DNA from 2 places in the Bacillus sp. K7 genome. Region 1 is predicted to be linked to the other one. Evidence: a T-box and tRNA genes for the amino acid it is inferred to sense, from the RefSeq annotation. Region 1 holds a T-box; the other holds one or more tRNA genes.
What was found. A T-box is a leader RNA that pairs with one kind of tRNA and senses whether it is charged. The one in region 1 lies ahead of tyrS (tyrosine--tRNA ligase), so its partner is inferred to be a tRNA-Tyr.

Region 1 (15,609 bases):
TTCTGCGGGAAGCTTGCCAGCGCCCGCAAGCTTGACCGCCTGAATGTAATCGTCTGTGTGGACAAGGGCAAGCTCGTCTTCTGACGCGAGTCTGGGACTGATAATGTCACCTTCGTCAAAGGCATTGATCGTCTTAAGCAAATCGTATGTTAACAGAACCCGCTGCTGATTAAATGGATGTTCCTGATGAAACATATAGGTTTGATACGATGGAGAATAGATAAATACACTGTCTCTCATAGCAAATCCCTTTGCTCTGACGGCCATATGACGTGGTGCCGATTTCTTTGTAATACCTGCAAAAACGGCAGCGGATTCATCATTTTTACACGGAAGACAAGCACTTTTACACCGGGATCATCATGCGGATAGACAAGCACACTTAATATTTTCACTTGCAGGTCTTGGCAAAGGCTGCTGATCTCCGTGAGGCTTTTGGTGATGTCGTTTACTTTTATTTCGATTTGCGATCCCGGCTGGTCAGCGCCTGTCAATTTGACAAACGTCCGCAGCAAATCGGTCTTTGTCAAAATGCCTACTAATTTTTGATGCTGCACCACTGGCAGACAGCCGATGCCATGTTCATAGAACACAGCAGATATTTCTTCGACAAAATCTAACGGGTGGGCGCAAACGACATCTGTTTTCATAATTGAATCTACGCTTCGCGTGAGAAATCGGCTTCGTTTGCTTTCTTCAAATATACTCGGGCTGGCCTGTTTCAAGTCTCTGTCTGTCATCATGCCGATCACATGGCGGTCGGCATCTATAACAGGCAGGTGCCTGATATGGAATTCCTTCAGTTTGCATATTGCGGTTTCAAGTGTATCGGTCTTCGTTAACGTAATGACATCCCTTTTCATGATCTGCTCAACAATCATTATTTTTTCCCCTTTGTCAGTTAATACATAAAGCGATGATAAAAACGGAGCCTATCGAATTGTTCAATTGATTCTTGGCTGACGTTTTTTCCGATGCGTGCCATCAGGCAGTTTGCGGGGTGGGAGCTGATCTCCGGCTCATCCGTGGCAAACCAGACCAATCCTCCCGCATTCATCATCTTCTCCATGAGCTTTCTGTATTCCCACACATCTTTTTTCATCCCTTTTAAATCCCAATGCCAGTAATATTCCGTCGTCATCACGATATAGTTTTCCATTTGTTCATCCATCATGCTGACAGTCAGAAGCGTCTTTCCGACAGAACATCCCCGATAGGCCGGCGCCACCTCGATGGCCCCAAGCTCTAGCAAATCCTCCATATTTCCTTCAGACCATCTTTCGAGCGGGTCGGGATATAAATACGTCACATAACCGATAATGGTTCGGCCGTCTCTGGCGATGATAATGCGTCCTTCGGGTAGGCCCGCAATGTCAACTAACGCTTCATGCTGCTCGCGGGGCGGGCGAAATGCGGTTAAATCGTTATGAAACTCGTAACCTGCCAGATCTTCTGGAGAGACAGGCCCTTCTATCAGTAAGGAGCCGGTTGCTGTTTTGATGTTTGCTGAATGGTATGTTTTATGATGTTCCACTGATCCACCGTCCCATCAATTCTTATCAAAATATGTGCCTTCTTTAAGAATAACAAATTATAAAGCGTTTTCAATATGGTTTATATTTTAAAAATTGAGAACAATATGAATATATACTATAATAAATGTGACAACTTCAGCAAAGGGGGATGTTTGGGCATGAATTTGAAAGCGTTACCAGCAACAGAGGGGGATCATCATTTAAAAAATTATGAAGAAACGTACCGGCATTTTGATTGGGCCGAGGCAGAGAAACATTTCTCCTGGCATGAGACAGGGAAACTGAATGCGGCGTATGAAGCGATTGACCGGCATGCCGAATCGTTTCGAAAAAACAAAGTAGCGCTTTATTATAAAGACGCAAATCGGGATGAAAAATACACATTTAAAGAAATGAAGGAAGAATCAAACAGAGCCGGGAATGTGCTGAAACGGTATGGAAATGTGGAAAAAGGGGACCGCGTTTTTATTTTTATGCCGAGATCACCCGAGCTTTATTTTATTATGCTTGGCGCTATCAAGATTGGTGCCATCGCAGGGCCGCTCTTTGAAGCATTTATGGAGGGGGCGGTGAAGGACCGGCTTGAAAACAGCGAGGCGAAGGTGGTTGTCACGACGCCTGAGCTGCTGGAAAGAATACCGGCTGACAAACTGCCTCACTTACAGCATATATTCGTAGTCGGCGGAGAGGCTGAAAGCGGCGCAAACGTCATCAATTACGATGAAGCAGCAAAGCAGGAGAGCCCAAGACTTGATATCGAATGGATGGACAAAAAAGACGGCTACCTGCTTCACTATACATCGGGTTCTACCGGAACGCCAAAGGGTGTGCTGCATGTCCATGAAGCGATGGTTCAGCAATATCAGACAGGGAAGTGGGTCCTTGATTTAAAGGAAGAAGACATTTACTGGTGCACAGCTGATCCGGGCTGGGTGACGGGTACAGTATACGGCATTTTCGCGCCATGGCTGAACGGAGCGACAAATGTCATCGTCGGCGGACGTTTCAGCCCGGAAAGCTGGTACGGAACGATTGAGCAGCTTGGCGTCAACGTTTGGTACAGCGCGCCGACCGCTTTTCGAATGCTGATGGGAGCGGGAGATGAGATGGCTGCGAAATATGATTTAACCTCACTTCGGCACGTGCTCAGTGTCGGTGAGCCGTTAAATCCGGAAGTGATCAGATGGGGGCATAAAGTCTTTAACAAACGAATTCATGATACGTGGTGGATGACAGAAACGGGCAGCCAGCTCATCTGCAACTATCCTTGCATGGATATCAAACCGGGTTCAATGGGTAAGCCGATTCCTGGTGTAGAGGCGGCGATCGTTGACAATCAGGGCAATGAGCTTCCACCGTACCGAATGGGCAATCTCGCCATTAAAAAGGGCTGGCCTTCCATGATGCATACCATTTGGAATAACCCTGAAAAGTATGAATCGTATTTCATGCCTGGCGGCTGGTATGTATCTGGGGATTCTGCTTACATGGATGATGAGGGGTATTTCTGGTTCCAAGGAAGAGTTGATGACGTCATTATGACCTCCGGTGAACGTGTCGGCCCATTTGAAGTGGAAAGCAAGCTTGTCGAACATCAGGCCATTGCAGAAGCAGGCGTAATCGGGAAGCCTGATCCGGTGCGGGGAGAAATCATTAAAGCCTTTATCGCACTCAGAGAAGGCTATGAGCCGTCCGATAAACTGAAAGAAGAGATCCGCCAATTTGTAAAGCAGGGTCTTGCTGCCCATGCGGCTCCGCGTGAAATTGAATTTAAAGATAAGCTGCCGAAAACCCGAAGCGGAAAGATCATGAGACGGGTGCTGAAGGCATGGGAGCTTAACCTTCCGGCCGGAGATCTGTCAACGATGGAGGATTAAAAGGCGGCGTTGACACGGGATTTTATTTATGTTAAAAATGATATAGCTTCATATGAAAAGGTAAAGATTGAGACAAGTAGAATATCCTCACGTTGCAGAGAGCTGATGGCCGGTGAAAATCAGCACAGACGGATATATCGAATACACTCATGAACCGCTTTTGCAAACAAAGCCGTCGAGGCTTTCAGTAGTGAAAGAACGGATCTGATCCGTTATCAGGCAAAGTGATAAGACGAATGTTTGGCGTTCTCTTATTAGTAGGGTGGTACCGCGATAATCAATCGTCCCTTCGTGTAAACGAAGGGGCGTTTTTTATTTTATTAAAAAAGGAGCTTTAATCTATGACAAACTTACTTGAAGACTTATCCTTCCGTGGATTGATTCAGCAAATGACGGATGAAGAAGGGTTAAATAAACAGCTGAATGAAGAAAAAATCCGCCTGTACTCAGGCTTTGATCCGACAGCAGACAGCTTGCACATCGGACACTTGCTGCCTATACTAACACTGCGCCGTTTCCAGCTTGCGGGTCATCATCCGATTGCGCTTGTGGGCGGGGCGACGGGTCTCATCGGCGATCCGAGCGGAAAAAAAGCGGAGCGTACATTAAACACTGCTGACATCGTATCCGAATGGTCACAAAGCATCAAAAACCAGCTGTCCAGATTTCTGGATTTTGACGCAACAGAAAACCCTGCTGTCATTGCGAACAACTTTGACTGGATCGGCAAAATGAATGTGATCGACTTCCTGCGTGACGTCGGCAAAAACTTCGGCATCAATTACATGCTGGCAAAAGACACGGTCAGCTCGAGAATTGAATCCGGCATTTCATACACGGAATTCAGCTACATGATTCTTCAATCGTATGATTTCTTAAATCTGTACAGAGAGAAAAACTGTAAGCTGCAAATCGGCGGGAGCGATCAGTGGGGCAATATCACAGCGGGCCTTGAACTGATCAGAAAATCAGAGGAAGAAGGGGCAAAAGCGTTTGGCCTTACCATTCCGCTTGTCACAAAAGCAGACGGCACGAAGTTTGGGAAAACGGAAGGCGGCGCGATTTGGCTTGATAAGGAAAAAACATCGCCGTATGAATTCTATCAATTCTGGATCAACACAGATGACCGTGACGTTGTCAAATACTTAAAATACTTCACGTTCCTATCAAAAGAGGAAATTGAAGCATATGCTGAGAAAACAGAAACGGCGCCTGAAAAGCGTGAAGCGCAAAAACGTCTCGCGGAAGAAGTGACAGCACTCGTTCACGGACGTGAGGCGCTGGAGCAAGCCATCAACATCTCCCAAGCATTGTTCAGCGGAAATATTAAAGAGCTTTCTGCCCAAGATGTAAAAGTCGGCTTTAAGGATGTCCCTTCCATGGAAGCTGACAGCAGCCAACAGCTTTCTCTTGTAGATGTATTGGTGCAATCTACATTATCTCCTTCTAAACGCCAAGCCCGTGAAGACATTCAAAACGGGGCTGTTTACATTAACGGCGAACGCCAGACGGAAATCAATTATCTCTTATCGGCTGCTGACCGTATCGAAGATCAATTTACGGTTCTGCGCCGCGGAAAGAAAAAGTATTTCCTTGTGACATATAAATAAAGAAAATAAGATCCTTTGCCAATATGGGGAAAGGATCTTTTTTTGGTTTATCGCATAGGAATGAAAGGAAAAGAGTATATTAGATAGGGCAAACACGACCAATCACCACCTTTTAGAAAGGAGCGCTGACCATGAATCTCATGTGTACCATTGCAAAAGAGAGGCTTCAGCGGGATTATTGGGAGCAGCAGACGCGAGATAGTGTTGGCGAACCAGAGGCAATAGAGGAAACAGACGATAAAAAAACCCCGACCGCATAGCGGAAGGGGTTTTTAAAACGATTAACGAGAGTAGAACTCAACGATAAGCGCTTCGTTAATTTCCGGAGCAAGTTCAGAACGCTCAGGAAGACGAGTGAATGTACCTTCAAGCTTTTCAGCATCGAAAGTAAGGTATTCAGGAACGAAGTTGTTCACTTCAACAGATTCTTTGATGATAGAAAGGTTTCTTGATTTTTCGCGAACACCGATTGTTTGACCAGCTTTAACTTGGTAAGACGGAATGTCAACGCGGCTTCCATCAACAAGAATGTGACCGTGGTTAACCAATTGGCGAGCTTGACGGCGAGTACGTGCTAAACCTAGCTTGTACACAACGTTATCAAGACGAGAATCTAAAAGAATCATGAAGTTTTCGCCGTGTTTACCAGCTAATTTGCCAGCTTTGTCAAATAAAGTGCGGAATTGGCGTTCGTTTACACCGTACATGTGACGAAGCTTTTGCTTTTCTTGCAATTGCAAGCCGTATTCTGATAATTTTTTACGTTGTCCTGGGCCGTGTGGGCCTGGAGCGTAAGGGCGTTTTTCTAATTCTTTTCCTGTACCGCTAAGAGAGATTCCTAGACGGCGGGACAGTTTCCAAGATGGACCTGTATAGCGAGCCATAATGTGACTCCTCCTTTGGTTTTATTTTTGTGGAAAATAAAAACCGTCTGCTCTATTCGACCATGTACATTTTGTTTTCATGTATCCTCGCTCCAGCAGCAGAGAGTTACACGATACACCTTATGGATAAGGAACAAAATGAAAACATAGAAGCTGAACAAAAAGGCTGCAATATTTCACACAAAGGTCATTATATAATTTATTTGATTTGAAGTCAACCATTCCTCCATTATTGCTTCGCCGTTTATGATATAATAAACAAAAATGAGTAGTAAACTTTTAGGTGATAAAAACATGGTAGAACAAACAAAAGAACAATTATCCGCCTTTCATTATCATATGCTGGATTTTTTATTAACAAAATCCGAAAAAGTCACTTATACAGACTCTTTCATATGGCTGACATCGGCTATTCAAACGTATTTTTCGTCTCTATGTGTTTCGCTTACGCCGGCGCCATCCGGCGGCTCTGCTTCAACACAGGCCGTTGATGAAGTGCGGTTTTCCGCTTCGAAGATAAACGCCTCATTTTATCTGATTGAGGACAACGATGGCAGGCGCTATCATCTGACATGCAGGCAGGATGCAGAGATGCCTGAAGGGCTTCCCGACCTGGTTTCATCATTTTTACACCAGTCAATGAAACAGGAAAGGCTTTATATCAAAACGATCTATCAAAAAAAGATATACAAAATGACAGAGCTGTTCCATTCACTGCTTGACCAGACAGAAGTGCTGAAGCAGCTTTTAGAAAGCTTAACGCGCACGTTTTATTTTTTTGAGTTTTCTCTTTATATATCGCACGATCAAGATCAATGTTTAGGTGTTCCTGCAAAAGAATTGTATATGGAAGGGGAAAAATCCGATTCCTTTGCGCTAAAAGTGTATTTATCCGGGGATATTTTGCGTAAAAATGAATATTCCGCTTACATTCCGATCAAAGGACAGCAGGGAACGTACGGGGTGTTGAGGGCTGAAGGGGCGTGCGGCACTTTTCTTAATGACGCCTATCTTGATGAAATGTCGCTAATCGCAAATGCGGCGGGAAAAGCGTTTGAAAACGCCCAGCTCTATGAGCAATCCAAAGCAAGCATCGCAAATTTGGAATTGATTAATGAAACGTCACGGCGCCTGAATCAGCGGCTGACACTGACCGATACGATGAATGATCTGGCTGTGAGAATGGCAGAATCGTTTCAGGCGGAGGAAGTGGGTTTCTTTCATATAGACCATTTTGAAAACCTGACATTGCTGCCCGGCAGCACAGCGTTTTTTAAAGAAGCCAAGCCATCTGATTTTTATCATGAAGTGAAAGAAAAACTATATGAAGGGGAAAAAGGGGTTTTCATCGGAAATGGCCAGTCTGTTTTCGGAAAGGCCGGCTATGGCTCACTGATGGCTGTTCCGATGATTGAGAATGACAGGCTTTTAGGCTTTGCGGTTTTATTGAAAGAGGAACTGTACGCTTTTACATTTGAAATGTACAAGCTGTTTCAAGCGTTGATTCGTCACGCAACATTGGCTGTAACCAACTCCATGCTTCGCGACCGTCTTGAGCATCTTGTCAAAACAGATCAGCTGACTGAGCTGTATTCAAGGGTGTATTTAGATGAAAAGATTCAATACAGCATGAAAATCCACCAAAAGGGTGTTTTTATCCTTGTTGATATCGATAATTTCAAGAATGTAAATGATACGTATGGTCATCAGACGGGAGACGAGATTTTAATTCAAGTTGCTTCGGTGATGAAAAACAACATCCGAAAGCATGATGTCGGCGCCCGCTGGGGAGGCGAGGAGCTGGCGATTTACTTGCCGAATGTGACCGTTGCGACGGGAAAACGGATTACGGAGAGGCTGGTTTATGCGGTCAGAAAAAACACGAAACCCGAGGTGACCATTTCATGCGGGATTTCCTGCTGGACGGCAGAAACGAGAAAGTCCCTGAAAGAGCTTGTGCATGAGGCTGATGAAGCGCTCTACAGCGCGAAACGAAACGGGAAAAACCGTTTGATGATACACGAATCAATCAAATAATAAAAAGCCCAAAACAATAGCAGTTTTGGGCTTTTTATATTACTGCGCTAACGCTTTTTCAAGCGTTTCGGCAAATTTTGATAAATACATTTCATCAATTTCGTCGAAACGGTTTTTTACTGGGCTGTCGATGTCTAAGACGCCGACAACTTTTCCGCCTACATGAATGGGAAGCACGATTTCTGATTGAGACGCCGCATCGCATGCGATATGTCCCGGAAACGCGTTTACATCCTCAACACGCTCCACTTTTCCGTTTGCATATGCTGTGCCGCAAACGCCTCTGCCGAAAGGAATCCGAACACATGCCGGCAGACCTTGGAACGGTCCTAATACAAGCTGTCCATCCTCTTCTTTGGCAAAATAGAAGCCTGCCCAGTTGACTTCAGGCAGCGAATGATAAAGAAGCGCTGAGGCATTTGCATAGTTTGCAATTGGATCTGTTTCGTCTTCGGTCATGGCTTCGAGCTGTTTGAGCAGAAGCTGATAGTCTTTTTCTTTATCTCCAGATTGTTTTTCGACATGAAACATGGAAAACCCTCACTTTTTCTATAATATAAAACAAAGTTCCGGCTTTTCTGCCGGCATTTGTCGATAAGTTCTTACAGGAACAGCGCCCTTCTGCTTGAATTGTATCAAGAGGAAGGAGTGAGCCGAATGAAAGTAAGCACCAAAGACAAAATTATTGAATCTGCTGTCAAGCTCTTTAACCAAAAAGGATTTTCTGGCACGTCTGTACGTGAAATCGCCAAGTCAGCTGATGTAAATGTTGCGCACATCTCCTACTATTTTAAAGGCAAAGGAGGTTTGATGGAACACCTAGTTTCAGAGTTTTACGAAGGCTACAGCCAAACGCTTGAAACAGCGGCGGGAAATATCTCTTCTCAAAGCACGCAAGAACAGCTTCTTCAATTGGTTTTCGATATTTTATCCTATCAGCATACTCATCGTCAATTAACTCGTTTTGTCTACCGGGAAGTCACAATTGATTCCACGTTAATCAGGGAAATTATGTCGACATATTTAATGAAGGAAAAGTATATCTTCCAGCTGATTATTGAGGAAGGAGAAAAACAGAGTGAACATTTAACCCTGCCGCTGCCTCATTTTATTCTCCAATTAAAATCTCTCTTGATGATGCCTTATCTCCAGCCTCAATATATTTCAGAAGTGCTCTACATGCAGCCGCACGAGCCGTACTTTTATAAAATGTATTTTGAAGAAATCAAGATTTGGATCAGAAGCGTCTTCCGGACAGGAGACGTGGCGCTTATCAATTAGCCTGCTTCACAAACGTCTCATAAGCGTATCCGACATCTCCCGCTTGATGGGCATCAGACCCGAACACAAGCGGGATCTTTTTTTGCTTCGCTTCATTTATCATCCAATCCTCGATATAAATGCCGCCTGCATACGTTTTTCGTAAGCCGGAAGTATTGAAGTCGAGCTCCATTCCGTTTTCTCCAATGGCATTCAGGCACTGAGAAACGAGTCCGCGAATCTGTTTAGACATGCTGTATGGAAACAGCTTGATGAATTTTTGGACGAGTGTGATGTGACCGACTCTTTTTGGCTTATAGCTGCCAAGAGATGCTACAATGGAAGAATAGATGCTGCGGTAATACTTCTCGTATACAGCTTCAATGCTTCCGCAGGCTGAAATCAGCTCTTTAAAGGTATGTTCATCATAATCAAGGCACAGATAGGAAGAACCTGCGCGCAAAAAATGAACGGATAAAATGCTGTCATCTAAATATGGACCGTATGTGTCCAGTAATAATGTGATTTCATCTTCAAATGCGGCAATATAATCGACCTCAAGCCCCGTCTGTATATGAATCTGTCCGCGATATTCTTTTTTTAATAAAGAAATGTCCTCGATATAGCGTTCCAAAGAAGCGTGCGCCATCGCGCTGTCTTTCAGCGGCGTCGGATCAGCAAAAGAGGGCGGCAATGGGGCGTGTTCTGTAAAAGTAATCGATTGAAAGCCTTTTTTTAAGGCTTCTTCTGCATATTGTCTGAGTGTGTCGTTTGAGCCGTGAGGGCAAAATGGTGTGTGAATATGCCCGTCTCGCTTTTGCATTGGCGTCACCCCCGTGAAAAAATAGTCAAATCCTGCCGATTTCGCATAAAAAGTTTTTGATTTCTGGTCAAAAAATGTTGGTTACATGGTATCATAATAACAATGAAAACGACAGTTTTTCTCAATACATATCCTGAAATCTTTCTGAATAAATAAAACACCCTGACAGATTAAGGTTAACAGCAAGGGGGCTCATTATGGAGTTTGTCATTGGATTATTAATTGTACTGCTTGCCCTGTTTGCGGCGGGCTACTTTTTCAGGAAAAAAATCTACGCCGAAATCGACCGGCTGGAATCGTGGAAGATTGAAATTCTAAACCGGTCGATTGTGGAAGAAATGTCCAAAATTAAACATTTAAAAATGACGGGTCAGACAGAAGAGTTCTTTGAAAAGTGGCGTGAAGAATGGGATGAGATTGTCACAGCCCACATGCCGAAAGTGGAAGAGCTCCTTTATGATGCCGAGGAAAATGCAGACAAATACCGGTTTAAAAAGGCCAATCAAGTGCTCGTTCATATCGACGACTTGCTGACGGCGGCGGAATCGAATATTGAAAAGATTCTGCGGGAAATCAGCGACCTTGTCACAAGTGAGGAAAAGAGCCGCGAAGAGATTGAACAGGTGAGAGAGCGTTATTCAAAATCGCGGAAAAACCTGCTGGCATACAGCCATCTTTACGGGGAGCTTTATGACAGCCTTGAAAAGGATCTTGACGAGATTTGGAGCGGAATCAAACAATATGAAGAAGAAACAGAAGGCGGAAACTATATTACTGCACGAAAAGTTCTGCTTGAGCAGGACCGCAATCTTGAACGGCTTCAGTCATATATAGATGACGTGCCTAAGCTGCTGGCTGACTGCAAGCAGACGGTGCCCGGCCAGATTGCAAAGCTCAAGGACGGTTATCGCGAAATGAAGGAGAAAGGCTATAAGCTTGAGCATATCCAGCTTGATAAGGAGTTAGAAAGTCTGTCAAATCAGTTGAAACGGGCGGAACATGTCTTGTTGACTGAGCTGGATATTGATGAAGCGTCCGCAATTCTGCAGCTCATTGACGAAAATATTCAATCTGTTTATCAGCAGCTGGAGGGTGAAGTTGAAGCCGGCCAATCTGTGCTAAGCAAAATGCCTGAATTGATCATTGCTTATGACAAGCTGAAAGAAGAGGAAGGGCAGACCAAGGCGGAAACTGAGCTGGTGAAGGAAAGCTACAGACTGACAGCTGGCGAGCTCGGCAAACAGCAGGCTTTTGAAAAACGCCTTGAGGAAATTGGCAAGCTGCTCTCATCCGTTAAAGATAAGCTCGATGCAGAGCATGTCGCCTACTCGCTTATAGTAGAAGAAGTTGCTTCAATAGAGAAGCAGATTGAAGAAGTGAAAAAAGAGCATGCTGAATACCGTGAAAAGCTGCAAGCGCTGAGAAAAGAGGAGCTTCAGGCGAGAGAGACGCTCAGCAATTTGAAGAAAACAATTTCTGAGACAGCAAGATTGCTGAAGACAAGCAATATTCCAGGCATTCCGAGTCATCTTCAAGAGATGCTGGAAAACGCGTATCATCACATTCAAGAAACAGTCAGCCAACTAAACGAACTTCCATTAAATATGGAAGAAGCCGGAGCCCATTTGAAGCAAGCGGAAGATATGGTCAACAGGGCAAGCCGGGAATCGGAGGAACTTGTCGAGCAGGTGATCCTCATTGAAAAGATCATTCAGTTCGGAAACCGGTTCAGAAGCCAGAATCATATTTTATCTGAACAGCTGAAAGAAGCGGAAAGACGTTTTTATGAATTTGATTACAATGAAGCGTATGAAATTGCAGCAGCCGCAGTTGAAAAAGCTTCTCCCGGTGCTGTTCAAAAAATAGAATCACAAAAGAAAAAAGAGCATCAATATCAATAAAGTGTATATCAAAGGCCGAAGCAGAAGTGCTCGGCCTTTGATATGTATACAATATAAAAAAAGCCTTTTTGGATGTGCATCCAAAAAGGCTTTTCTTTACTAGTTGTTATCGGCTGGTTTTTTATTTGAACCAATAAGTGAAATCAGATAACCGGCAATGCCTCCAATGATAGCAGGAAGGACCCAGCCGAATCCTAGACTGTAAAGCGGCAGCGATTTACCGAGAACTTTATTTAGAGAACCGAGCGGAATGCTCGCGGCATTCAGGCCGTCGATAATACTAAAAATACCAGTGGCGATTAAGCAAAGAATATATACTTCACGTCTGCCATTAAATGATTTTTCAATAAACGAAAGCAAAATGATAACAATTGCTAATGGATAAATAGCTGATAAAATAGGAACTGAGAATAAAATGATATTTGACAGCCCAAAGTTAGAAATAATAAAACTGAACACAGTGACAATCGTTACAACAGCTTTATAAGATAAAGAAGGAACCAGCTTTGAGAAGTAATTTCCGCATGAAGAGACAAGGCCGATACTTGTTGTCAAACACGCGAATAGGATTGCGACACCTAAAATGATATTTCCCAAAGACCCGAACAGATGCTGTGATGATGCGGATAAAATTTTGCTGCCCGCACCAAGCAGTCCGATAGATTCTGTGCTTGTTGCTCCTAAATAGGCGAGTGAAACGTAAACAAGGCCGAGTCCTGCTGCTGCAACAAGTCCCGCTTTAATACATACGGAAGCAACTGATTTGCGATTGGTGATGCCTCTGTCCTTAACGGCATTGACAACGACAATTCCGAACACAATAGAAGCAAGTGCATCCATTGTTTTATAGCCTTCTAAAAATCCTTTAAACACTGATCCGGAAGCATACGCTTCATGAGGCGACTGAATGTCTCCCATTGGTGTCACGATGCTTTTAATGACTAAAATAGCAATAACAGCAAGCAAAATAGGTGTTAACACCTTACCGATCCGGTCAACAAGCTTTGTAGGATTTAAAGCCAGGTAGTACGTAACAGCAAAGAAAGCGAGCGTAAACAGCAGAAGTGTGAGCCATGCCGGCATGCCGTCTACAAAAGGTACAGCCGCAATTTCATAAGAGACAGTGCCTGTTCGCGGAATCGCAAACAGCGGTCCGATTGTTAAATAAAGAACGACTGTAAAAATAGTTCCAAAGACGGGGTGTGCTTTATCAGCAAGGCCCTTGGCATCCGTACCTGTTAATGCTACAGCCACAACGCCTAAAAGCGGCAGGCCGACACCCGTCACGAGAAACCCTGTCATCGCTTTCCAAACATGTTCACCGGCCGCTTGTCCAAGTTCCGGCGGAAATATCATATTTCCTGCGCCAAAGAACAAAGCGAAAAGCATAAGCCCGATGGCGATCGTTTCCTTGGCTGAGAGTGATGATTTCATAACGTATAAATCCTCCTAATTTCCCTATGGTAGAATATTCTGTCAATTAATTGTCAGATAATATGACGAAAGTAACAAATCTAATTATAGGTGAATGTATGAAGAAGTCAATAGTAATTTTATTTACTTTTTCAGCACTAATTTGTTATGGTAACATATAAAATTAGTTTTGTATCGCTTTCATATTAAAGGAGTAAAAAGATGTTATATTTAGACAATAGTTCAACGACTAAACCTTACGATGAAGTCTTGGACACATATGAACAAACAAGCAGACGATACTTTGGGAATCCTTCATCTTTGCACCGGTATGGAGCTGAAACGGAACAGCTGCTTCAGGCAGCTAAACATCAGATAAAAAGAGCCTTAGGCCTAAAGAATTATGATATTGTCTTTGCGTCAGGCGCTACAGAAGCTAATAACTTGGCTTTAAAAGGAGCCGCTTTGTCAAAAATAAAAGCAGGCAAGCATATCATTGCCACTTCGATCGAGCATCCATCTGTTACGGAATCATTAGAACAGCTGACAGAGTTATTCGGATTTGACGTCACTTATCTTTCAGTGAACGAAGACGGATTTGTCTCAATTGAAGAACTGAAACAAGCCATACGCCCCGATACAGTGCTTGTCAGCATGATGCATGTGAACAATGAAGTCGGTTCCGTACAGCCGATTGAAGAAGCGGGTGAAGTGCTGAAAGAGCACCCGAACATTTTGTTTCACGTCGATTTTGTGCAGGGCATTTATAAAGTGCCATTGGCCATTGAAAAGGCCGGCATTGATCTTTGTTCGATTTCCGGGCATAAATTTCACGGCCTAAAAGGGACAGGCGCGCTTATCGTAAAAGAAGGAACACGCTTGATTCCGTTGATCACAGGGGGCTCCCAGCAAAAAGGCATACGGGCCGGAACGGAGCATATTGCGGGCGCGGTTTCGCTTGCCAAAGCCATTAATCTTGCCGCTGCTGATTTTGAAACACGCCTTGACACGATGGCAGCCGCAAAGGAATTGTTTATGATAAAGCTGAGTGAAACCGAAGGCGTTGTGGTCAACACGCCACAAATAAATAGTGCGCCGCACATTATTAATTTCTCTGTTCCGGGGATTAAAGCAGAGGTGCTTTTGCACATGCTTGAAGAACAGGATATATTCGTCTCAACCACTTCGGCCTGCTCGGCAAAAGAGCATAAGCCCAGCAAGGTTCTCCTGCAGATGGGCAAGGGAGAGCAAATTGCCGGAAGCAGCATCAGAATCAGCTTAAACTACAGCCAGACAAGCGATGTGGCAGAACCGTTTATGAGCGCGCTCCGTCCTGGCATCAAAAAATTAAAGAAAATGATGAGGTAGAACATGAATTACGATCATATATTAATTCGTTTTGGGGAAATTTCAACCAAAGGCAAAAACAGAAAAAGCTTTATTGAGCGCTTAAAGCAAAACGTCAGACTCGTTTTGAAAGACTATCCGAACTTAAAATACTTTTCCAATCGGGACCGGATGACGATTACATTAAATGGAGAAGATCCGGAGGCTCTTTTTCCTCATTTAAAGCAGGTGTTTGGCATTCAAAGCTTCAGCCTGGCGATTAAATGTGACAGCCGTTTAGATGAGATTAAGGCAACTGCTCTGCAGGCTATTGAGGATCAGTATCAGCCCGGTGATACGTTTAAAGTGGCGACAAAGAGAGCGTATAAACAATTTGAATTAGATACAAACGAAATGAACGCTGAAATCGGCGGCCACATTTTGAGACATACAGAAGGACTGACAGTCGATGTCCGCAACCCTGACATTCCGCTCAGAATCGAAATCAGGGAGGAAGCGACCTTTTTGACGATTCGCGATGAAAAAGGTGCAGGCGGACTGCCAGTTGGTTCAGCAGGCAAAGCGATGCTCATGCTTTCCGGCGGTTTTGACAGCCCTGTGGCAGGTTTTTATGCGATGAAACGGGGACTGTCGGTAGAAGCTGTACATTTCTTCAGCCCGCCATACACAAGCGAGCGCGCAAAGCAAAAGGTAATGGATCTGGCAAAATGTTTGTCCCGCTTTGGGGGAAGCATGACGCTTCATATCGTTCCGTTTACAAAAACGCAGGAGCTCATCCAAAAACAAATCCCTGAGAACTACACAATGACGGCAACCCGCCGCCTTATGCTTCAAATTGCTGACAGAATCCGAGAAAAGAGAAACGGGCTTGCCATCATTACAGGAGAGAGCCTCGGCCAGGTAGCGAGCCAAACGCTTGAAA
Region 2 (15,609 bases), 1.3 Mb from region 1:
GTTTCTCTGTCTGTCACATAGAGCTGCACACCATGGCAAAGCGTTCCCTGATATTTAGAAAACGTCGGTGTGAATGAAGCTGCCCTGAATGTCACGCCAGGCAGATTGAGACTGTTCAATATTTCTTCAAGCTTTGTACTTTTGATAAAGGGAGCTCCAATGAATTCGAATGGCTTTGTGGTACCCCGCCCTTCGGAGATATTTGTTCCTTCAATCAGACCGGTTGCGGGATAAACAAATGTACTTTCCACAGTCGGCATGTTCGGTGAAGGGAGGACGAAAGGCAGTCGGGTATCGTTGAAATCCATTTTTCGTTTCCAATGTTTCATTTTCACTACTGTGAGATCGGCACCAATGTCAAATTCTTTGTTGAACAGTACAGCCAATTCACCTATGGTCATTCCGTGCTTTAGCGGAATGGGATACAGTCCGACAAATGAAGCGTATTCAGGTTCTAAGACTGGCCCTTCAATATGTTTTCCGCCTTGAGGATTGGGGCGGTCCAGCACCATAAAAGGAATGTCATTTTCTTTAGCGGCTTCCATGGCGTAGGCCATTGTATAAATGTACGTGTAGTAACGGGTCCCGACATCCTGAATGTCAAACATAAGAACATCGACATTTCTCAGCATCTCTGGTGTCGGTTTTTTCGTTTCCCCGTAAAGGCTATATACGGGAATCCCGGTTTTTTCATCAATGTAAGAGCCAATTTCGTCTCCCGCCTGAGCGTCGCCGCGGACGCCGTGCTCAGGGCCGAATAACGCTGTCAGTTTGATATCTGGGTTTTCATAAAGAATATCGACACTGCTTTTCAAAGATACATTTATGCCTGTTGGATTGGTGATGAATCCGACTCTTTTTCCTTTGAGCTGTTTTTTATAAGCTGGCAAAAGCGTATCTATACCGGTCTGGACTTTAGGTTTTTTAACTGTTTGATTCTTGGAATCGGGTGATGCTGAGGCAGCCGTTATCGTTCCAAACATAATGAACCCTGTGAGAAATGCGAATATTGTTTTTCTCATGTGTCCCTCCTTATTAGAGCGGTTTTCCCGTTTTGATATTTAATCCGTAGCCATATGGATACAGGATGTCTCCCGGTTTCGTGACTGACAGAATGTCGACTGGAAGTGTACCTTTAGGTTTTGCCTGGCCGAATATCGCCATAACTCCGGCGGGAATATTGGGTTGTAGATAACGGCCATTCGCGTACCCTTTAAATCCATAGACAGCTATGAGCGCCTTAGATTCTTCAAAATTGGCTGCATCATATGGGTTGCGCAGGCTCATTAAGACAAATGGTTTGTTGTGCTGCAGTGCAGTCTTCATGACAGCTCTCGGAAATACGGTGGCCCATTTGCTTGAATCCGATATGGTGTCGTCGATGACACCGTCGTTGACGACAGGGTCATTTTTCACGACATAAGATCCGGTTATGATATAATCAGCCTCTTTTACTTGTTTTTCATGCTCGGCATTAAATACTTGGTTGGCAAATTTCATTTTGCTGAGGGACACGGGTTTGATTTTCTTTCGCTTGACGAGATCGTGAATGGTTTGTTCAATCGAAGCCGTTTGTTCTTCGTAAGGCGCGACAATTAAGATTTGGCTGCCTTTTTTAGGCTTGAACGGCAAGATATGCTGTTCATTTTTCAAAACGGTCACAGCTTTTTCAGCTATTTTTTTCTCCGCTTTCAGGTGATGCTTACTTCCTACGATTTTCTGGGCTTTTTCTATTTTTTCTTTTATGCTGTCATCGTTTCGAGCTGGATACATACCGCGTTTTATTTTCAGGGAAATGATTCTTTCAACTGATTTGTTGATTTGATGTTCAGGAATGTCTCCGTTTTTCACTGCTTCTTTTAACGCTTGAATAACACGTGCGAATTTCTGTTCTTCTTTCAGAGAAGTAACTGAGGCGGGCATTAAGGCAATATCGACGCCCGCTTTTACAGCCATGACCACAGCCTCTTCCTGGCCGAAATGATCTGTGATTGCTTTCATATTGAGGGCATCGGTAACAATGACGCCGTCAAAGCCCATTTCCTGACGAAGAAGACCGGTCATCACCTTTTTCGAGAGTGTCGCCGGAACCAGAATGTCCGATCCATCGAGTTTGCTTTTGTACGTGGTGTCATCAAAGGCAGGAAATTGAACGTGAGCTGTCATCACCATATCAGCACCGGCATCAATAGCTCTTTGAAAGGGATAGAGCTCGATCTCACGAAGGCGTTCTTGACTATGGGAAACAAGAGGCAGTCCGTAATGGCTGTCAACGTCCGTGTCTCCATGTCCCGGGAAATGTTTGAGGGCAGAGGCGATATCTTGCCGCTGCAGCCCTTTCATCGTATATAAACCGAGTCGTGCTGTCAGGTTCCGATTCGAGCTGAATGACCGTACGCCAATCACCGGATTATCAGGATTATTATTAATGTCCATGACAGGGCTGAAATTTGTATTAATGCCTAAGGCAGAAAGCTCTTTCCCAATGATGGTGCCAGTCTGGTAGGCATTGATTCTGCTTCTGGCAGCACCCAGTGCCATATTCCCTGGGAAATTAGTCCCCTCCCCTAATCTCGTAACAATGCCGCCTTCCTGATCAATACTCAGAATGAGCGGGATGTTGGGGCTGGCCCTTTGGTAAGCGTCTGTCAATTGAACGGTTTGCTTTGTTGTTTTTACGTTTTCTGCAAAAAGGATCACGCCGCCGAAATGATATTTGTTGATAAGACTAGCGACTTCTTCATTCATTTCTGTAAAGGCTTGAGGAGAAGAAACGCCTTCTTTTTGCCAATTTCTAAAATCCGGCATCAACATCTGGCCGAGTTTTTCATCTAACGTCATGCGATTGACAAGCTGCTTGGCGTCAGCTGAGCTGCTGGCTGAAGCAGCTTTTGTCTGGCTGGCGCCGAGAAAACATGATAGAAAGAGAACGGTTGAAAGGATAAGCGGAAATACGGTTTTCATAGAAAGCTTCCTCCTATCGTCGAATCATTCATTCCATCGCTTTATAGATCGCGGTAATGACGCTTCCATAACTGCCTGTTGGAAATTGATCGCCCTCAAACCCATTTGGATTTTCCTCTGGATCAGCAACTGGTGAATGCTTTTTGTTTGTTAACAATGCGATGCCTAAATTGTAAGTAGGATCAATGATTGTAACTGTCCCTGTCCATCCGGTATGTCCATAAGCATGTTCGCTGGCGTAAGGGCCAAACATCCATTCCATGCTTTTATTTCCGTTTCGCCGCCAGCCAAGAGCGTATGTTGGATCTGTTGCTGAAGAGGCTGTAAACAGGTCGGCTGTGTACTGATCAAATAAAGAAACGTTTCGGTATGATCCTTTGTTTAACATGACCTGTAGCAGAATAGCCATATCATCAGCATTTGAGAACAATCCAGCATGGCCGGACACGCCTCCCATTGAGTAAAACGCTTTTTCGTCGTGCACTTCTCCTTGCAGCGTGTTTGTGCGGATGTTAGGGAAATGAATAACGCCGTCCCGCGTGTTGCCCATACGTTCAGTCGCTGCGAACTGCTTCGGTTTGAAGCCTTTTTGCAACGGATTGTATAAGGTATGTTTGAGTCCCAACGGTCTGTAAAGTTCTTGCTCAGCGTAGACATCAAGCGGTTTTCCGGTGAGCTTTTCGACAATACAGCCGAGGATCATGTATCCGATGTCACTGTATACGTGTTTTGTCCCTGTTTGATAATCGAGCGGAATTTTCGACAGATATTTAATTGTTTTGTCCCGCTCCTGAGAAAAGTACATACCGGCTTTTTCCGGCGTGTAAAAGTAAAAGCTTGCGGGGAGCCCTGATTGGTGCTGGAGAACATCAATGACACGAATCTTGTCTTTTCCTTTCATAAGGTCTCCTGGCTGATCTTTGAAATCAGGCAAATATGCAGAAACCATTTCATAGACGTCGAGCTTTCCTTGGCTGACTAAACGCTGCAATGCGAAATTAGTTGCGTACATTTTCGTATTTGAGGCTAAGTCAAACATCGTGCGGGTTCTCATTTTAACCGGACGGCGCAACAGCTCTGATTCTTCGTACTTTTTACTGTAGCCGTACGCTTCTTTTTTAATGATGCGGCCGTCCTTCACGATGACAAGAACAGCGCCAGGAAATCCTGCTTCAACATCGCGTTCTATCATCCGATCAACCTTCCTTAGTTTCTTCGACGAGAATTGTGCAATTTCTGTATTGATGGTTTTCGGCTCAATCTGGTTATCTGCTGTTTGCGCGAAGGTTTCGTTGGGCGCCAGTATAGATAGAATGAATATGGCACTGAATAAGGAAAGTGTCTTTGTTTTCATAGGTTTGCTCCTTTCCTTGCGTTTATCCTGTTTACTATCCCTAAAACAGAAACCATTTAATCGAACTGAGAAGCCATTTCATCTTTATAGCCAAACGCGTACGTTAATAAAAAGCCGGCCGCGTAGGAAATAAAGAGTCCGATGATATACAGAATGATTTGCGAAGATAGGACGAGAAAGGAAAGCGGCAGTCCGGAGACACCAATCGCAATGGTAGCTATCTGAAAATAAGCTTGAAAGGCGCCGCCGATTCCGGCTCCTAAGCAGGCTGTTAGAAACGGGCGTCCAAGTGGCAGCGTGACCCCGAAGATCAGCGGTTCACCAATGCCGAGCAGCCCCGAAGGCAGTCCTCCGGCGATCGCTTTTCTCAATGTTGTTTTTTTCGTTTTGATAAAGATGGCAAAGGCCGCGCCTACCTGTCCCGCCCCTCCCATAGCCAAAATAGGGAGCAGAGGATCATTTCCGATTGAATGGATCAGTTCCATGTGCACAGGCGTCAAGCCTTGATGCAGTCCGGTCACGACGAGGGGAAGAAAGGCAGCGCCCAGAATAAAGCCTGCAGCGATGCCGCCGATATTCAAGATGGACAGAAGGCCGTCTGTAATAGCATCAGAAATGAAGCCGCCTAAAGGCATAAATACGACATACGTTACGATTCCGGTGATTAACAGTGAAACGGTTGGGGTGACAATGATATCAAGTGATTGAGGAATAAAACGGCGGATACTTTGTTCAGTGTAAGCAATGAATATGGCTGCGAAAAGAACTCCGATCAGACCTCCCCTGCCCGGAAGAAGCTGTTCTCCGAATAAACTGATCTTTGCGATCTCCGGATTCATAATCAAGATCCCTGCCAGAGCTCCAAGAGCGGGTGTCCCGCCAAATTCTTTCGATGCGTTAATGCCGACAAGAATGCCGAGATAAGTGAACAACCCTGAGCCGATGACTGTCAGGATAACAGCGACTTGTGATTCTGCAGAGAGCCAGCCAGCTTGAATGATTGCCTTGGTAATCCCGGTGATTAAACCGGAAGCGACGAGTGCGGGAATAAGAGGGATGAAGATGCTGGCCATTTTACGTAAGAAACGTTTAAAAGGAGTGGCGTTTTTTCGGTTTATGTCGGCTTTCTTTTTGGCTGCTGCATCTTTGACGTCGATACCTTCTTCAGCTGACACGAGCTTCGAGAAAGCGGCTGAGACATGATTGACGACTCCGGTTCCGAGAATGATTTGTAAGGTTTCAGCTTCAACGACACCCAATACGCCGTCAAGCTTTCTTAAAGCATGGGCATCTGCTTTGCTTTTGTCGTAAGGCGTAATCCGGAGACGCGTCATGCAATGCGTATACGAGGAAATATTGCCCCTTCCTCCGCATAGCTCAAGGATTTTCTTTGCGAGATGATGATAGTTCTTTTCTTTGCTCATCAAAACCCTCCTCTTCTAGCTGCCTTATTTTTTTCTCAAAGATTGTATGGCTGCTCTTGTTTTATCGATATAGCCGGTTGTTTCTTCGTACCGCTCAGCCGCCATGCCTAAAAACAAAACATCCATCATAAAAAGCTGGGCGAGGCGGGAGGAAGTGGCTGCACTTCGAATCAGGGCTTCGTTGGAATATGCTGTGTGCAATGGGACGTCAGCCAGCGCGGAGACGGATGTCTGACTGAATTGTGTGAGGCTGATCGTTTTGATGCCTTGTTTCTTAGCCATCGTGAGCGATTCAATGATTTCCTGCGTCTCTCCTGAAAACGAAATGGCGAATGCGATATCATCCTTATCTGCATTTGCGATTAATGATGCCACAAGGTGAGTGTCTGTGAACGCGGTTGCTTGTTTATGAATCCGAAGCCACTTTTGCTGGGCGTCCTTGGCGACAATGCCGGAAGCCCCGAGGCCGATAAAATGCACGGTATGAGCTTTGAGAAGCAGAGACACCGCTTGTTCCAGCTTTTTGTAGTCCATCAGGCCTGAAGTATCCTGAATGGCCTGAATGGCATTGCCGGCCGCTTTTTCAGAAATGGAGGACAGCGGTTCGTGGGGCGAAATGTCCCGGTAGCCTTGTGTAGCAGGCTTTGCCAGATCGCCTGCCACTCTCATTTTTAAATCTTGAAAGCCCTTTAGTCCGAGTGATTTGCAGAGCCTGATGACGGCAGCGTCACTTGAATTGGCTAAGACGCTAATTTCGCTGACAGTGCTTTCGATTGCTTTGTGGGGATGAGTTAGGATGTAATCTGCAAGTTTACGCTCCGATGGAGGGAGCTTGTGCTTCATTGATTGGATGATCGCTATACCGCCTGTTGCCATGCTCGTTCTCTCCTTATCCTGAATGGTGATTTTCGATAGCTTTGTCTATAAAACCATTTGCTTCATCAAGCAATGTTTTAGCTTGCTCCTGATCGGTGCTTGTTTTGAGCATGACGATTGCCGTTTTGACGTGATGATCGGCTTGTTCCAGAGTTTGTCTGGCTGTGTCGTATGAAGCGTTTGTAAAGCTTTGGATGATATTGATGGCGCGTTCTTTTAGTTTTTTGTTGCTGACGTTGACGTCTACCATCAAGTTTTCGTAAACCTTGCCGATTTTGACCATGACAGCGGTGGATATCATGTTTAGAATCATTTTATGAGCAGATGCGGCTTTCATACGTGTTGATCCGGTTATAGCCTCAGGTCCGACGACAACCTCAATGCTGTGATCAGCTTCCTTGCTGATGGCGGAATTTTCATTACTGGTAAGGGCGATGGTGTGTGCTCCGACTTTACGGGCGTATGTGAGGGCGCCTGCGGCGTAAGGTGTGCGGCCGCTTGCTGCGATGGCAATGACGGTATCGTTTGATGTAAGCTGTATGTTTTTTAAATCTTCGGCTCCTGCTTCTTCACTGTCTTCAATACCCTCTGCTGCCTGCAAAAATGCTTTGGGGCCTCCAGCCATAATTCCAATGACCTGATCTGAGCTTACGCTAAAGGTGGGAGGACATTCAACAGCATCCATGACACCGAGTCTGCCGCTTGTGCCGGCGCCTGTGTATATGAGCCGGCCCCCATTTTGAAACGAGTCGCAGGCGCAGTCTACAGCTGTTTTGATTTTAGGGAGAACCTGCTGAACGGCGGCTGCGACTTTCAAATCTTCGTTGTTGATCATTTTGAGGATGCCGAGTGTGTTTGCTTTATGGATGTCAGCTGTTTGGCTATTGCGTGATTCCGTTGTGAGACGGTGAAGGTTTAATGGTTCTGACATGAGGATGCCCCCTGTTTCAATATAATGTATCTCAATATTCAGTATATTCATTTCTGTCATTGTATTTCAACTCTGTTTTTTATTTTTGAAATTTTATTTCATCTGAGACTATAAGAAATAATGAAGAATCAGCTGTTCTCCTAGCGGCCCGATTCTTCTCCGTCCTTTATCCAGGAATCCGCTTTTCATGTAAAGTTGTTTTGCGCGTGTGTTTAGGTAATTGACGGCCAAAATGATTTCATCACACCATGGAAAATAACCGCTCACAAACGAGGGTAGCTGAAGCATTGCTTTTTTTGCATAGCCTTTTCCATGATGTGCAGCGTTTACAGACAGGGAACTGAGCAGTAAAGCAAATGGATTGTTAGTATAGGGAGCAAGTGTTTCTTTTGATGTATATAGAATGAAAAAGCCGACCGGCAGATCGTTTTTTAGAATGACAACCGGATATCGGTCTTTTACGCCTAAGGTCTGAGTCAGCACCTCATTGGGAAGAGAGGTAAAGCGTTTGTCATCGTTGTTTAACGTGAATGATTGAAGTTCCTGCAAATGTTCAGGTTTATAGAATGATAAAGATATGTCTAGAGTCATGTAGCGGCCTCCTTACAATATGTCGTCTAGCTGATTTTCTGAAATGACGCGGTAGCCTGCTTGTATTAATAGTGCGGCGGTCACTCCCCTGCCGGCGATTTTTCTGCTAGAGAATGTGCCATTATAAATAAAATTGCTTCCGCATGACGGACTGTTTTCTTTTAATATGACGGCAGAAGCATTGATTTCTGTTGCGTAAGCTAATGTTTTAGCGGCGCCTTTCATATATAATTCTGTTACATCTTCTCCTGAAGCCGTCATGATTTTCGCGGTTCCATTGAGTACATCCTCGCCAGTGCCTCCGATGATTTCTGCAGGCTCACGGGGCGTGCAGAAGCCGCCGAGAAGCTCAGGGCAAGCCATGACTGCTTTCTTTTCATCGACTAGTTTTCTGATTTTCTCTGATGCGGCGTGAGAGCCGTTGTATCGGCATTCAATGCCGCCAAGACAAGAACTGACTAGAATCATTTTGGTTACTCCTCCCTCGGATTCGCTTATTTCTATCATAAAATAAATGACTAATGTTGGTAGGCTTTTTCACTTAAAAAAGGGGTTAAAAAGTTTGAAAATAAAAAATTCAATTTTTCTCTTTACAAATGGGGGTCAACCTGTATATAATAACTTTTGTCAGCTCGACGAGAACACAAACGGCCCGTTGGTCAAGCGGTTAAGACACCGCCCTTTCACGGCGGTAACACGGGTTCGAATCCCGTACGGGTCACCATTTGGAGGATTAGCTCAGCTGGGAGAGCATCTGCCTTACAAGCAGAGGGTCGGCGGTTCGAGCCCGTCATCCTCCACCATCTTGCCGGTGTAGCTCAATTGGTAGAGCAACTGACTTGTAATCAGTAGGTTGGGGGTTCAAGTCCTCTTGCCGGCACTGTTTTTTCAAAATTTTATGTGGAGGGGTAGCGAAGTGGCTAAACGCGGCGGACTGTAAATCCGCTCCCTCAGGGTTCGGCAGTTCGAATCTGCCCCCCTCCACCATTATTGGGCTATAGCCAAGCGGTAAGGCAACGGACTTTGACTCCGTCATGCGTTGGTTCGAATCCAGCTAGCCCAGTCACAGACACCTTTGACCAAAAGGTGTCTTTTTTCTTTTGTGATGATTATTCCAACTTCTAACTGTTCAGTCTGTATAATAATTTTAATCATATGTTAAGGTAGTTTATTGGCGAATTACCATCTACACCCTGCCAAAAATTTGTTAAACTTATTTTATAAAAAATTGAAACCTTTTCAAACGAAGCTCGTATACATACAGACCGGTGAAGGCAGAGGTTAGATAAATATGGAAATGATGATTAAAAAGAGAATTAAGCAAGTCAAAAAAGGCGACCAAAATGCATTTGCGGACATCGTTGATATTTACAAGGATAAAATTTATCAGCTTTGCTACCGTATGCTCGGCAATGTGCATGAGGCGGAGGATATTGCACAGGAGGCTTTCATCAGGGCGTACGTTAATATCGACAGTTTTGATACAAACCGGAAATTTTCAACTTGGCTTTATCGAATTGCGACCAATTTGACGATTGACCGCATTCGCAAAAAGAAGCCGGATTATTACCTCGATGCAGAGGTGGCTGGTACGGAAGGCTTGACCATGTATTCACAAATCGCCGCAGACGGAGTTTTGCCAGAAGATGCAATAGTGTCGCTGGAGCTATCAAACACGATTCAACAGAAAATTTTAAAGCTTCCTGACAAATACAGAACAGTAATCGTATTAAAGTATATTGACGAACTCTCATTAATTGAAATCGGCGAGATTCTGAACATTCCTGTGGGGACTGTGAAAACGCGGATTCACAGAGGGAGAGAGGCTCTTCGAAAACAATTAAGGGATCTTTAAGTGGGGTGATGAAATGAGCTGTCCTGAACAAATTGTGCAGCTTATGCATATGCATCTTGATGGAGATATCCTTCCGAAAGATGAACACGTATTAAATGAACATCTTGAGACATGCGAGAAATGCAGAAAGCATTTTTATGAGATGGAAAAATCTATAGCGCTCGTGCGGAGCACATCGCATGTCGAAGCCCCTGCGGATTTTACCGCTAATGTCATGGCGAAATTGCCTAAGGAGAAGAAAAGAGCTTCTGTGAAAAGATGGTTCAGAACCCATCCTGTTATCGCAGCTGCTGCGGTATTCATCATTTTGATGGGCGGGGGGTTTTTAAACAGCTGGCATAATGACCACAACTTCAGCGTGTCCAAGCAGCCGAATCTTGTGGTGCAGAATCATACTGTAATCGTGCCTGAAGGTGAGACGGTTAAAGGTGATGTGACTGTCAAAAACGGCAAGCTCATTATTAAAGGCAAAATAGACGGGGATGTAACCGTTGTAAATGGCGAAAAGTATATGGCCTCTGCTGGACAAGTCACCGGTCAGATTGATGAAATCAACCAATTATTCGACTGGACATGGTACAAATTGAAGTCCACGGGGAAAAGTGTACTCAATGCATTAAAACCGAATGACAAAGAGTAAAGCGTGTCGCCGCTTTGCTCTTTTTTTACGGGCTGAAAGAGCTGGCGCATTTCACTTGCCAAATCGAAATGTGGTATAATGGGCTCGCTATGTTAAGTACATATGCGCAACACGTTAAACACAAAATACGAAATGACTGAAATCTTGGAGGACGAGGAAATGGCTTTTGAGGATATCCCTTTTTTGCAGTACCTCGGCAATGCCGTTGATATTCTCCTTGTTTGGTATGTGATATATAAGCTTATTATGGTCATACGCGGCACGAAAGCGGTTCAGCTGTTAAAAGGAATTGTCGTGATCGTGCTTGTTCGTATGGCAAGCCAATATTTGGGCCTCGGTACGCTTCAATGGCTGATGGACCAAGCGATAACATGGGGATTTTTAGCAATTATTATTATTTTTCAGCCTGAGCTGAGAAGAGCGCTTGAGCAGCTTGGCCGCGGCCGCTTTTTCTCAAGGAGCGGCACGCCTGTGGAGGAAGCCCAACAGAAAACGATTGAGGCCATCACAAAGGCGATCAATTATATGGCGAAACGACGTATAGGAGCCCTGCTGACCATTGAGCGGGACACTGGAATGGGCGATTATATAGAGACTGGCATCCCGTTGAATGCCAAAGTCAGCTCCGAGCTGCTGATCAATATTTTTATTCCGAACACTCCGCTGCATGACGGTGCGGTGATTATGAAGAATAATGAAATTGCCGCTGCCGCCTGTTATCTGCCGCTTTCTGAAAGCCCGTTTATTTCAAAAGAACTGGGCACGCGGCATAGAGCGGCTGTCGGCATCAGTGAAGTGACAGACAGTTTGACGATTATTGTGTCGGAAGAGACCGGCGGCGTCAGTGTGGCAAAGAACGGCGACCTTCACAGAGAACTGACTGAAGAAGCGCTGAAAGAAATGCTTGAAGCCGAGTTTAAGAAAAACACCAGAGACACTTCTTCTAACCGCTGGTATTGGAGGGGCAAGAAAAATGGATAAATTCTTAAACAACCGCTGGGCTGTAAAAATCATTGCTCTGCTTTTCGCGCTCTTGCTTTATGTGGCGGTTAACAGCAATCAAGCACCGACTCCGAAAAAACCAGGTGAATCTTTTTTTCCGACATCAACGATTGATGAGGCAACACTGACCGACATTCCGGTTAAAGCGTATTACGATGATGAAAACTACGTCGTGACAGGTGTTCCGCAAACAGTGAATGTCACAATAAAAGGTTCGACAAGCGCCGTGAAAAAGGCCAGACAGACAAAGAACTTTGAAATATATGCCGACATGGAGGACTTGAAAACCGGCACACATAAGGTCGAGCTTAGGGCCAAAAACGTGTCGGATGGACTCACAATCTCGATTAATCCATCGGTTACGACGGTTACAATTCAAGAACGAACGACCAAAAGCTTTCCTGTAGAAGTGGAGTATTATAATAAAAGCAAGATGAAAAAAGGCTATTCTCCGGAGCAACCGATTGTCAGCCCGAAAAATGTGCAGATCACCGGATCTAAAGATGTGATTGATCATATTTCTCTTGTGAAAGCTTCGGTGAATCTGGAAAAAGCAGATGAAACGATCGAAAAGGAAGCGAAAGTGACTGTCTATGATAAAGACGGAAACGCGCTTCCTGTGGACGTGGAGCCCTCGGTCATCAAGATTACCGTTCCGGTGACAAGCCCAAGTAAAAAAGTGCCCTTTAAAATTGAACGGACAGGAAGCCTTCCTGACGGTGTCAGCATAGCGAATATTGAATCCAGCCCCAGTGAGGTAACGGTTTACGGCTCGCAGGATGTGTTGGATTCTCTTGAATTTATTGACGGCGTCAGCTTAGATTTAAGCAAAATCAACAAGGATTCAGATATCGAGGCAGATATTCCGCTTCCCGACGGCGTCAAAAAAATCTCGCCGTCAAAGGTGACGTTGCATATAGAGGTTGATAGTGAAGCGGATCAGAATTTTGAAAATGTCCCTATTAAGACTGTAGGGCTGAACAGCTCGCAAACCATTGAATTTCTTGATCCTGAATCGCAAGCCATAGACGTGACGGCTAAAGGTTCTCCCGGCAATATAAAAAAGCTGAAAAAATCAGATATAGAATTGTATGTGAATGTTTCAGATTTAGATGACGGGGAGCATAGCGTGAAGCTTGAAGTAAACGGGCCTCAGAATGTAACCTGGTCCTTGGGGCAAAAAAGCGCCAAAATCAAGCTGACGTCTAAAAAAAGCAATACATCAACTCATGACAACAGCAATACATCAGGGAACCAGGATGGCACAGATAAACAAACGAATGATCAAAATCAGCAAGAAGATACAACGAACAGTAATAAAAACAGCAATGATCAAAAACAAGACGTAAATAAAGACCAAAACCAAGATCAGGATGAGGACGAATCCGCTGCGGATTCACAATCTTCATCAGAATAAAAAAGGAGCGATTATAAAATGGGCAAGTATTTTGGAACAGATGGTGTAAGAGGTGTCGCCAATAGTGAGCTTACACCTGAGCTGGCCTTTAAAGTCGGGCGTTTCGGCGGGTATGTGCTGACAAAAGATAAACAACGTCCAAAAGTACTGATAGGCCGCGATACACGGATCTCCGGCCATATGCTGGAGGGGGCCCTTGTCGCCGGACTTTTATCTATTGGCGCAGAAGTCATGCGTCTGGGTGTCATTTCTACACCTGGTGTATCCTATTTAACAAAAGCGATGGATGCAGAGGCAGGCGTCATGATTTCTGCTTCTCATAACCCAGTACAGGATAATGGCATCAAGTTCTTTGGGGGAGACGGATTTAAGCTTTCTGATGAACAGGAGGCTGAAATTGAAGGCCTGATGGACGAACCGGAGGATAAGCTGCCAAGACCGGTTGGAGCTGATCTAGGGCTTGTAAATGACTATTTTGAAGGCGGCCAAAAATATCTGCAATTCTTAAAACAGACAGCTGATGAAGATTTCACAGGCATTCATGTGGCGCTTGACTGTGCCCATGGCGCAACATCGTCCTTGGCGACACACCTGTTTGCGGATTTAGATGCAGATGTTTCAACTATGGGAACATCTCCGAACGGATTAAATATTAATGACGGCGTCGGATCGACACATCCAGAAGCGCTCAGCGCGTTTGTCAAAGAGAAAAACGCCGATCTTGGTCTTGCATTTGACGGTGATGGTGACCGACTGATCGCTGTCGATGAAAAAGGAAATATCGTTGACGGCGACCAAATCATGTACATATGCTCAAAATACTTGAAATCAGAGGGCCGTTTAAAGGATGATACAGTCGTTTCAACTGTGATGAGCAACCTTGGTTTTTATAAGGCGCTTGAACAAGAAGGCATCAAAAGCGTACAGACAGCTGTCGGTGACCGCTATGTAGTGGAAGCGATGAAAAATGACGGCTATAATGTCGGCGGAGAGCAGTCAGGACATCTGATTTTCCTTGATTACAACACGACAGGGGACGGATTATTGTCAGCTATTATGCTGATGAACACATTGAAGGCGACAGGCAAGCCGCTGTCAGAGCTTGCGGCTGAAATGCAGAAGTTCCCGCAGCTGTTAGTCAATGTAAGAGTAACTGATAAATATAAAGTCGAAGAAAACGATAAAGTAAAAGCTGTTATTTCTGAAGTTGAAAAAGAAATGAATGGAGACGGCCGGATTTTGGTGCGCCCTTCAGGCACTGAACCGCTCGTGCGCGTTATGGCTGAAGCGAAGACGAAGGAGCTGTGCGATGAGTATGTGAATCGCATTGCTGAAGTTGTGCGGTCAGAAATGGGATTGGAGTAACGAAGTCTATCATCAGAGAGCGAACAAGACAAGCGAGGTTTACATATGATAATTGTGAGACATGTGGGAAAGTTGTTTAAAAAACAATTGACCGTTCATGGCACATGCTGTAAAATCAAGCTTGTCTTGTTTTTATTTTCTCTGAGGAAGAAAAGACGGGATAATTGCTTCACTTATAATGATAGCGCCCGGACTAAGCGCCCGAAAAAAGGCTTAGTTGACGAGGATGGAGGTTATCGAATTTTCGGCGGATGCCTCCCGGCTGACTATGCAGATCACAGCCGTAAGGATTTCTTCAAACCAAGGGGGTGACTCCTTGAACAAAGAGAAATTACATGATCTTCCAAAAACATGTAGGAGGGGACGATTGAAAGTCCCCTTGAAATTTGACTTTCTTCGTCTCCTTTTACAATCTTAGGAGGAAGAAAAATATGTGTGGAATCGTAGGTTATATCGGTCAGCTTGATGCGAAGGAAATTTTGTTGAAAGGGTTAGAAAAGCTTGAGTACCGCGGATATGACTCTGCGGGTATCGCTGTTGCCAACGAACAGGGAGTCCATGTGTTCAAAGAAAAAGGACGCATTGCTGATCTTCGTGAAGTTGTGGATGCCAATGCAGAAGCGAAAGCTGGAATTGGCCATACTCGCTGGGCAACGCACGGCGAACCAAGCTATCTGAACGCTCACCCGCATCAAAGCGCACTGGGCCGCTTTACACTTGTTCATAACGGCGTGATCGAGAACTATGTTCAGCTGAAACAAGAGTATTTGCAAGATGTTGAGCTCAAAAGTGACACCGATACAGAGGTAGTTGTTCAAGTAATCGAGCAATTTGTAAACGGAGGACTTGAAACAGAAGAAGCGTTCCGCAAAACACTTACACTGTTAAAAGGCTCTTATGCAATTGCTTTATTCGACAACGAAAACAGAGAAACGATTTTTGTAGCGAAAAACAAAAGCCCTCTATTAGTCGGTCTTGGAGATACATTCAACGTTGTAGCATCTGATGCGATGGCGATGCTTCAAGTAACCAATGAATACGTAGAGCTGATGGATAAAGAAATGGTCATCGTCACTGATGATCAAGTTGTCATCAAGAATCTTGATGGTGACGTCATTACACGTGCTTCTTATATCGCTGAGCTGGATGCCAGTGATATCGAAAAAGGCACGTACCCTCACTACATGTTG

Region 2: it encodes a tRNA-Tyr, which carries the amino acid that the T-box ahead of tyrS (tyrosine--tRNA ligase) is inferred to sense. The anticodon was not compared.

The regions. Positions count from the first base shown of each region.
Region 1 covers NZ_CP096406.1:2,732,792-2,748,400, reverse strand. The annotation lists gene M1D98_RS14045 (acetoin utilization protein AcuC) at 1-240, opposite strand, end outside; gene M1D98_RS14040 (acetoin utilization AcuB family protein) at 237-881, opposite strand; gene acuA (acetoin utilization protein acetyltransferase AcuA) at 902-1,534, opposite strand; gene acsA (acetate--CoA ligase) at 1,694-3,412, shown strand; T-box leader at 3,467-3,704, shown strand; gene tyrS (tyrosine--tRNA ligase) at 3,754-5,022, shown strand; gene sr7p (small protein SR7P) at 5,154-5,282, shown strand; gene rpsD (30S ribosomal protein S4) at 5,304-5,906, opposite strand; gene M1D98_RS14010 (diguanylate cyclase domain-containing protein) at 6,201-7,943, shown strand; gene M1D98_RS14005 (GAF domain-containing protein) at 7,983-8,474, opposite strand; gene refZ (transcriptional regulator RefZ) at 8,601-9,224, shown strand; gene hisJ (histidinol-phosphatase HisJ) at 9,217-10,026, opposite strand; gene ezrA (septation ring formation regulator EzrA) at 10,224-11,927, shown strand; gene brnQ (branched-chain amino acid transport system II carrier protein) at 12,027-13,361, opposite strand; gene M1D98_RS13980 (cysteine desulfurase family protein) at 13,563-14,708, shown strand; gene thiI (tRNA uracil 4-sulfurtransferase ThiI) at 14,712-15,609, shown strand, end outside.
Region 2 covers NZ_CP096406.1:191,385-206,993, forward strand. The annotation lists gene M1D98_RS01075 (exo-beta-N-acetylmuramidase NamZ family protein) at 1-1,022, opposite strand, end outside; gene M1D98_RS01080 (glycoside hydrolase family 3 protein) at 1,036-2,964, opposite strand; gene pbp4b (penicillin binding protein PBP4B) at 2,993-4,318, opposite strand; gene M1D98_RS01090 (PTS transporter subunit EIIC) at 4,375-5,742, opposite strand; gene M1D98_RS01095 (MurR/RpiR family transcriptional regulator) at 5,767-6,618, opposite strand; gene murQ (N-acetylmuramic acid 6-phosphate etherase) at 6,632-7,549, opposite strand; gene M1D98_RS01105 (GNAT family N-acetyltransferase) at 7,658-8,140, opposite strand; gene M1D98_RS01110 (DUF523 domain-containing protein) at 8,153-8,608, opposite strand; tRNA gene M1D98_RS01115 (tRNA-Glu) at 8,790-8,864, shown strand; tRNA gene M1D98_RS01120 (tRNA-Val) at 8,868-8,943, shown strand; tRNA gene M1D98_RS01125 (tRNA-Thr) at 8,948-9,020, shown strand; tRNA gene M1D98_RS01130 (tRNA-Tyr) at 9,043-9,127, shown strand; tRNA gene M1D98_RS01135 (tRNA-Gln) at 9,132-9,203, shown strand; gene sigW (RNA polymerase sigma factor SigW) at 9,432-9,995, shown strand; gene rsiW (anti-sigma-W factor RsiW) at 10,009-10,635, shown strand; gene cdaA (diadenylate cyclase CdaA) at 10,795-11,616, shown strand; gene cdaR (CdaA regulatory protein CdaR) at 11,609-13,054, shown strand; gene glmM (phosphoglucosamine mutase) at 13,073-14,419, shown strand; gene glmS (glutamine--fructose-6-phosphate transaminase (isomerizing)) at 14,851-15,609, shown strand, end outside.